Regions from separate parts of the Desulfofundulus sp. TPOSR genome, predicted to be linked through region 2. Evidence: a T-box and tRNA genes for the amino acid it is inferred to sense, from the RefSeq annotation. Region 2 holds a T-box; the other holds one or more tRNA genes.
What was found. The T-box of region 2 lies ahead of thrS (threonine--tRNA ligase). A T-box ahead of a tRNA ligase gene usually reads a tRNA of that ligase, here a tRNA-Thr.
Positions count from the first base shown of each region.

Region 1: it encodes a tRNA-Thr, which carries the amino acid that the T-box ahead of thrS (threonine--tRNA ligase) is inferred to sense. The anticodon was not compared.

Region 1 covers NZ_JAAOEF010000004.1:179,040-183,455, reverse strand. Annotated here, with positions in the region: gene G7K71_RS16690 (serine hydrolase) at 1-412, shown strand, start outside; gene pdaA (delta-lactam-biosynthetic de-N-acetylase) at 478-1,452, opposite strand; tRNA gene G7K71_RS16680 (tRNA-Thr) at 1,885-1,960, shown strand; tRNA gene G7K71_RS16675 (tRNA-Tyr) at 1,972-2,057, shown strand; tRNA gene G7K71_RS16670 (tRNA-Met) at 2,143-2,218, shown strand; tRNA gene G7K71_RS16665 (tRNA-Thr) at 2,221-2,296, shown strand; tRNA gene G7K71_RS16660 (tRNA-Met) at 2,411-2,487, shown strand; gene tuf (elongation factor Tu) at 2,655-3,857, shown strand; gene rpmG (50S ribosomal protein L33) at 4,071-4,220, shown strand; gene secE (preprotein translocase subunit SecE) at 4,275-4,416, shown strand, end outside.
Region 2 covers NZ_JAAOEF010000001.1:699,105-703,520, reverse strand. Annotated here, with positions in the region: gene G7K71_RS03555 (hypothetical protein) at 1-339, opposite strand, end outside; gene ytxC (putative sporulation protein YtxC) at 471-1,349, shown strand; gene G7K71_RS03545 (DUF445 domain-containing protein) at 1,428-2,027, shown strand; T-box leader at 2,108-2,356, shown strand; gene thrS (threonine--tRNA ligase) at 2,438-4,348, shown strand.

The DNA.
Region 1 (4,416 bases), on a different contig from region 2:
GGTGCGCCACCTGGGTAAGGATAACGTGGCCCAATTTATGCGTGACCTGGGCGGGCAAACCGTGTTCCCGGGCGGGGAGAATATCACCACTGCCCGGGACATGGGCCGGTATATGGAGGCGGTGCTGGAATTCAGCCGTGAGCATCCCGCCCTGGGAGAGCGCCTGTTGGATGATATGGCCAACCCCATTTACCACGTGGGTTTGCCCGGTAGACTCCCGCCGGAGGTAAGGGTGGCCCATAAGGAAGGGGATGTCTGGGGTGTGGCCAACGATGCCGGGATTGTTTTTGCCGAACACCCTTACATCCTGGTGGTGCTGTCCAAAGGGGAAACGGATGTGGATAAAGGATTTGCCCGCATCGCGGAGATTTCCCGGATGGTCTATGACTACCAGGTTAATCTGAAGCGGTAATGCTGCGCAAAAGGCCTGGCGATTCTCAAGTTACGCCAGGCCCTTGTTTTAGTGCCGGCAAACCGCTAAGCTTTTTTCGCCACCAGATCATCCAGCGTCTTAAAGGTGTACCCCTGGGCCCTGGCGTCTTTAAGGATACGGTCCAGGGCTTCGGTGTTGTCCCTGGATACGGCGTGCAGCAATATTACCGCCCCGTTGTGCAGGTTATCCATTACCGACTGGTAGGCTTCCTGGGAACCTCCGGGCATGGGTACCCAGTCCACCAGGGCCAGGCTCCAGAAAATGTTGTAATATCCTAATTGCCTGGTTACCGCCAAAGTGCGCTCACTGTATTCCCCCTTGGGCGGGCGCAGGTATTTCATCTTCTTCCCCGTCAGCTTTGTGAAAAGTTCTTCCACCGATTGCAGTTCTTTCTTGATCTCCTCATCGCTGATATCGGGCAGGCTGGGATGGTTCATAGTGTGGTTGCCCACGATGTGCCCTTCAGCCGCCATACGCTTGACCAGCTCCGGCTGGGTTTTGACGTAATGCCCGGTCACAAAGAAGGCGGCTTTGACGTTGTTGGCTTTGAGAATGTCCAGTATTTTGGGCGTGTAGCCGTTTTCATAACCTTCGTCAAAGGTCAGGTAAAGCACCTTTTCACCGGGACTGCCAATCCAGTAGGCGTCATACCGGGCCAGGGTGTCGCGGATTGCTTTGGGCATTTCCGGTTGCTGGTGGTTGTCGTTACGTTTAATGCCCCAACCGCGGCGTGCGTTGGACAAGGAAGTAGTGGTCTGGCCGGTCTTTTTATTGCCGGTGGCACCTTTCTTTTCATTAACATTTTCCGGGATTTGAGCCTTTGCCTCATTTTTTGCTGGTTTTACTGCCTGTGAAGGGGGGGGATTTGCCGTTGTTTTTTCCCCCGCAGGTTGGGAAGAATAGACCCCAGTAGCACTGGACTTTGGATTTTCCGCCGCCAGGTACATCTTGCCGGCGTAAAACCCACCGGCAATTACAGCCATTATAAGTGCCACGGTTGCTTTAGCATATCGGGACAACGGATTTTCCTCCTTGATAGTAAAAATATCTAGCATTAGCTTGGGCAGGGAAATAAGGAATTATTCCCGGGTCCTGATCCAAAAAATTCGACACCTTTTGCCACCGCCCCTCTTTTGGTATATTATTTTTAAGGGCGTTTCACGGGAAGCCCGGCTGCCCGCTGAACTTTGCCTGTATACCTGACGTTTACTTAAGCCTAATACCAGGGCAGCTTCAAAGGTTGAGATCTGACCCTCCAGAGCCCGCTGCAAAACCAGCATCCGCTTCAGTTCCGTCTGTGACAGGGTAACCATCTCCTTCATACTGACATTTTTACTGACGGATTTTACCCTGACAATATCACAGACGGATCACACAGGCTGCGGTGGAGGTATTGACACGGTGAGGCTTTTCTGTTATCATAATAACTGCGTCTGAAGTTATTGTGCCATGCCGGCGTAGCTCAATTGGCAGAGCAGCTGACTTGTAATCAGCAGGTTGCGGGTTCGAGTCCCATCGCCGGCTCCAGTTTTTCCCGTGGAGGGGTTCCCGAGTGGTCAAAGGGAGCAGACTGTAAATCTGCCGGCTGACGCCTTCGCAGGTTCGAATCCTGCCCCCTCCACCAAGTACCTGCTTATTCTTCAGGACCGGACTTCTTCAAATAAGGGTTTGAAAAAGTTCCGGTTCTGTGTTATAATATAATTTGCCGACGCGGGGTGGAGCAGCCGGTAGCTCGTCGGGCTCATAACCCGAAGGTCGTAGGTTCAAATCCTACCCCCGCAACCAATGCCACTATAGCTCAGTCGGTAGAGCGCGTCCTTGGTAAGGACGAGGTCACCGGTTCAATCCCGGTTAGTGGCTCCAGTTTCAGAGGTCAGAAGTCGGAGGTCTGAGGTTGGAAGGAGCCGCCTGGCGACAGGGGAACTCAGGTGGACAGCAATTCTGACTTCCGACATCCGACATCTGACTTCCGCTCATGGCGGCGTAGCTCAGTTGGTTAGAGCAAGCGGTTCATACCCGCTGTGTCCGGGGTTCGAGTCCCTGCGCCGCTACCACTACAGAATCGCCAGCGTAAAAGCTGGTGATTTTTATTTTGGGGAGCAGGAATTTTAAGCCCTTTAGCGAATTTTGTGTTCTATGGCTTATTGCATGATTTAAAGAAAAGTGGTAATAATTTAGAAGTGTGTAAAAAAGTGGGTTTCAAGGAGGAGGAAAGAGAGTCATGGCCAAGGCCAAATTTGAGCGGACGAAACCCCACGTAAACGTAGGGACCATTGGACACGTTGACCACGGGAAGACCACTTTGACGGCAGCCATCACCACGGTGCTGGCCACGGTGGGCAGGGCGCAGGTGAAGAAATACGAAGAGATCGACAACGCTCCGGAAGAGCGGGAGCGGGGGATTACCATTAACACGGCCCACGTGGAATACGAGACGGAAAAGAGGCACTATGCCCACGTGGACTGTCCGGGCCACGCGGACTACGTGAAGAACATGATCACGGGTGCGGCCCAGATGGACGGTGCGATTCTGGTAGTATCGGCGGCGGACGGTCCCATGCCCCAGACGCGGGAGCACATATTGCTGGCCCGGCAGGTGGGTGTGCCCTACATTGTGGTGTACATGAACAAGGCGGACATGGTGGACGACGCGGAACTTCTGGAACTGGTGGAGATGGAAGTGCGGGAACTTCTGTCCACCTACGAATTTCCCGGGGACGACGTGCCGGTGATCACCGGTTCGGCGTTAAAGGCACTGGAATGCGGCTGCGGGAAGCGGGAGTGCGAATGGTGCAAATCGATCTGGGAACTGATGGACGCGGTGGACGAATACATTCCGACGCCGCAGCGTGACATTGACAAGCCCTTCCTGATGCCCATAGAAGACGTGTTCAGCATCACCGGTCGCGGCACGGTGGTGACGGGGCGTGTAGAGCGGGGCACGGTGAAGGTGGGCGACGAAGTAGAGATAGTGGGACTGATGGAAAAGCCGAAGAAGACGGTGGTCACGGGAGTGGAGATGTTCCGGAAGATCCTGGACCGTGGGGAAGCTGGGGACAACATTGGATGTCTGCTGCGGGGTATCGACCGTAAAGAAGTGGAGCGGGGGATGGTGCTGGCGAAGCCCGGGAGCATCAAGCCGCACACCCACTTCAGCGCGGAAGTATACGTGCTGACGAAGGAAGAAGGTGGGCGGCACACGCCGTTCTTTAACGGGTACCGGCCGCAGTTTTACTTCCGGACGACGGACGTGACGGGAACGATAACGCTGCCTGAAGGTGTGGAGATGGTGATGCCCGGGGACAACGTTCGGCTGGAGATCAAGCTGATCACCCCCATTGCCATTGAAGAAGGGCTGCGCTTCGCCATCCGGGAAGGTGGCCGTACCGTCGGAGCCGGCGTGGTCACCCAGATTATTGAGTAACGAGCAGCAGCGAATGGAGAAACGGATGAAGAAGGAATTGCCTGTCGATTCCTTCTTCATTGCTTATATATAAGTTTACTTATGGAAGGCTATGGTTACACTTGTTGTTTAGAGGAGTCACTATTGACATCACCGGGGAATTATGTTACAGTGGATAAGGTTAATTCCAGGGAGTTTTTTGCAAGTGTTTTTTAGTTTTAGGAGGTGGCCAGGATGCGGGTTAGTGTTACTCTGGCCTGCACGGAATGCAAACGCCGGAACTACACCACCACAAAGAACAAGAAAAATGATCCCAACCGGCTCGAATTGAAAAAGTACTGCAAGTACTGTCACACCCATACCCTCCACAAGGAAACCCGTTAGTCTTTTCCCGCCGCGACAGGCTTGCGATAAGGGTTTTTTAAGGATGTGGCTAACATGGCACCATTGAGAGGACTGATCAAAAGGGACGGTTCGCGAAACGAAGTGGCGGTTCGCGACGGAGCCAGGGCAGTTAAGAAGCCCGAAAAAAGGCTCGTGATGAAAAAGGAGAAGGTGAACCGCCTGGAACAGGTTAGTA
Region 2 (4,416 bases):
TTCCGTAAAAATTGCCCCGGCTCCCGCGCCCATGGTCACCAGGCCGCCAAACAGGAAAAGGGTAATTACCCAATCTACGGCCGTACCTATCCATTTCCCGCCGGCATAACGCACAAGGGGCAGGTGGGAATCCGCGTGAAGCCTCCTCCCCAGGTCCAAAATCAGGTAACCAAAAAAAGCCAAAAGAATGGTCGTCAATACCAGTCCCAGTATTCCGGGCAGGCCAAAGTAACCGAAAAACTGCAGTACTTCCTGGCCGGAAGCAAAACCTGCCCCCACCACTGTTCCTATGTAAGTTGCGGCGATTGTAAAAACGGAAAGCTGCTTTTTCCTGGTCATATCCTTATTTTTAAATAAATGGCCGGGGTTTAAACGCTTAAAGATAGTTTCCCCACAACATTACGGGAAAGGCTGGTTGTATACCGGTTTTTAGCCGCACATATACTAGAACGGAAAGGACGGTGAAATTGATGACCGATATCTCCATCGGGACGGCCCGGCATATAGATCTCATTAAGTTCCGGTTGGGGCGGGAAATGAAAAATTTAGAAAAAGAGGGGTTAAAAGTAAGTTTGAAAGAAAGCTCGGCCGGCAGGTTTAACTTTGTATCCTGTCAGGTAATGCCCGGTGGAGGGCAAAGGGGAGACATTCAGGCCATTTTTCGCCACCATATCGCCCGCTCTCTCTCCGATTTAATTTTGGGCCAGTGGCAACAGTTGCTGCTCAAAGACATGATCAGGGAGAACTATTATTATTTTAACGAGGAGGAGCGGCAAAACATTTTCAAGTATGCCCTTGGTCACCTGGGTTACGGCAAGGGCGGTCAAAAAGCGGTTTACCAGCGCCTGTTTAAGAATAAGGTTATGGATAGGATTTTAGATTTTTTGCGGCAAAACAACCAGATCATCGTAGAGGGCTTTATCCGTTTCCGGCTGAAGGATTACGTGGAAGAATTGGAGCAGGCCGTGGAAAGGGCAGTGGACGACTTCCTGATGGAGAGGGAGTATCAGGAATTTATCCAGCTGCTTAAATATTTTGTGGAAATTCAGGAATCCCGTGTGGAACTGGTGCATGTGCTCAGGCTGCCCGGTGGGGCGTTTAGACTTTTAGACGATCAAAAACAGGTTCTCAGGGTAGACTACCTGGAAAATTTGTTTATGGATTTAACCGATAGGGAAATTAATTATGAGGACATGCTGATCAGCACCTTGATTACCCTGGCGCCCAAACATATTGTTATTCACAATAAGGATTCCGGGCAAAAAAATACCGTCATGGAAACGATCAACCTTGTCTTTTGGGGCCGGGTACGGGAATGTACCGGTTGCCCCTTATGTCAAAAAAAATAGTTTGTTGCCCGTTTTTTTTTGTTCTGGTATATTTGTTCTGATGTAGTTTTTTGAGGACCAGAACGAGGTGAGAAGGATTTGCACTGGACGCAGGCCGTGCTGTTGCCGGTAGTAGGGGCGCTGATCGGGTGGCTGACCAACTGGCTGGCGGTACGGCTGATTTTTCGTCCCTACAAACCAGTTCGTGTGCTTGGTTACACCATCCAGGGGGTAGTGCCCAAAAGGCGTGGTGAGCTGGCCAGGGTTATCGGCAAGGTAATTGAGGAGCAACTGCTTCCCAAGGAACGACTCCTCAACTACCTGCGCTCAGAACAATTAAACGAGGACCTGATCTCTTCCGTGAATACGGCAGTCCGTGTCCGGGTGATGGACAGGTTGCCCGGTTTCTTACCCCTGTCCCTGCGGCGAATTATTTCTGATGCCCTGGCTGAACAGATCAGAAGGGAATTGCCACCCCTGGTTGAGGGACTGATAGACCGTTTTGGGGAAAAGCTGAAAGTAGATTTTTGTTTGTCGGAGGTAGTGGAGGATCAGGTTAACAGTTTTTCCCTGGAGCAACTGGAAAAAATCATCACCTCCGTCGCTTCCCGGGAGCTAAAACATATCGAAATTCTGGGAGGATTTTTGGGTTTTATGATTGGCCTTTTGCAGGTGGGCATTTTTTGGTTTTATAGATAGTCACTGTACCAGAAACCTTCTGGGTGCCTTGCGGTTGACATAAGTATAGATTCCCAATATAATAACGAACGAAGCATAAAGCAACGGTGATGAAGGGGAAGAGTAGGCCCTAAAACGCCCATCCCCAGAGAGGGGGTGCCGCGGCTGAAAGCATCCCTGGAGGGTAGGGACTGAAAACCACCCCGGAGCTGCCCTGCCGAACGCCGCCGGGAGCGGTTACTAAGCGGGGCCGGTGAGGTGCCGTTATCGCCTTTAAAGCGGGCGGGCCGGTATATTGCTTTTGTCCGGCTGCCAAGCAGGGTGGAACCGCGGAATTTTTCGTCCCTGAAAAGGGGCGTTTTTTATTTTGGGTCAGAAGTAAGCTGAGGGACATCGGAAGTTAAATTTTAGCGGAAGGGGGACTGCTTGTTATGGTTAAGGTAACCTTAAAAGATGGTTCCGTGCGGGAATACGAACCCGGTACTCCTTTGGTGCGCATAGCACAGGACATCAGCCCCCGCCTGGGCAGGGAAGCCCTGGTGGCGGCGGTGGACGGGCGGCTGGTGGACTTGAGTTACCCTCTACACAGGGATGCCGCCGTTGAGTTCTACACCTTTGAAGATGAGCCGGGGCGGGATGCTTTCCGCCACAGCGCCGCCCACGTCATGGCCCAGGCCGTGAAGCGTCTTTTCCCGGAAGTCAAGCTGGCCATCGGCCCGGCCATTGCCGGGGGGTTTTACTATGACTTTGATGCGGAAAAGCCCTTCACGCCTGCGGACCTGGAGAAAATTGAAAGGGAAATGCAGGCCATTGTGAAGGAAGATCTTCCCTTTAAAAGGGTTGAAGTGTCCCGGGAGGAGGCGCTGGAGCGGTTTTCTGCCGCCGGGGAAAAATACAAGGTGGAGCTTATCAATGAGCTGCCGGAAGATGCGGTGATTTCTTATTACCAGCAGGGGGAATTCGTGGACCTGTGCGCCGGTCCCCACATTCCTTCCACCGGCCGGCTGAAAGCCTTCAAGCTCACTTCCGTGGCCGGGGCTTACTGGCGGGGCGACGAAAGAAACAAGATGCTCCAGCGCATTTACGGCACCGCTTTTCCCAAGAAGTCCCAGCTGGAAGAATACCTCTTCCGGATTGAAGAGGCCAAACGCCGGGACCACCGGAAGCTGGGTGCGGAACTGGACCTGTTCAGCATCCAGGAGGAAGGACCGGGCTTTCCCTTTTTCCATCCCAAGGGCATGGTCCTGCGCAACCAGCTGGAACAATTCTGGCGGGAAGAGCACTACAAGCGGGGCTACCAGGAAATCCGCACGCCGATTATCTTAAACCGGTCCCTGTGGGAAAGGTCGGGGCACTGGGAGCACTACCGGGAAAACATGTACTTCACCCGCATCGATGACGTGGAATACGCCATCAAGCCCATGAACTGCCCGGGCGGCATCCTGGTGTACAAGAGCCGCCTGCACAGCTACCGGGAACTGCCCATACGCCTGGCGGAACTGGGCCTGGTGCACCGCCACGAGCTTTCCGGGGTGCTCCACGGGCTCATGCGGGTGCGCTGCTTTACCCAGGACGACGCCCACATCTTCATGCTGCCCTCCCAGATCCGGGAAGAGATCATCGGGGTCATTGACCTGGTGGATTATTTCTACGGCATCTTTGGTTTCAACTATAAGGTGGAACTTTCCACCCGTCCCGAAAAGTCCATGGGCTCGGACGAAATCTGGGAGATGGCCACCACCGCCTTAGAGGAGGCCTTGAAGGCCAAGGGGATGAAGTATAAAGTAAATGAAGGGGACGGGGCCTTTTACGGGCCGAAGATTGACTTCCACCTGGAGGATTGCCTGGGGCGCACCTGGCAGTGCGGCACCATTCAGCTGGATTTCCTCATGCCCGAGAAGTTTGACCTCACCTATGTGGGCGAGGACGGCCAGAAGCACCGCCCCGTGATGATCCACCGGGTGGTGTTCGGCAGCATTGAACGTTTTATCGGCATCCTGACCGAGCATTTTGCCGGCGCCTTTCCCACCTGGCTGGCCCCGGTCCAGGTCAGGGTTCTGCCCATTGCCGACCGCCATGCCGATTACGCCCGTCAGGTGGTGGAGCGGCTGGAAAAGGAAAACATCAGGGTAGAGCTGGACGCCCGCAATGAAAAGGTGAATTACAAAATCCGCGAGGCCCAGGCACAAAAAATACCCTATATGCTGGTGGTGGGTGACAGGGAGGCCCGGGAAGGCACTGTGGCGGTTCGCCACCGCACCCGGGGCGACGAGGGGACCCAGCCCCTGGAGGAATTTGTCGCCCGCATTCTGGAGGAAATTCGTACTAAAGCTATTGGTTAGGAGATACTGTCGCATAACTACCCGGGGCGGCGGTCGTCCCCCGTCGCTCCGTGCTACGGGCCGGACGA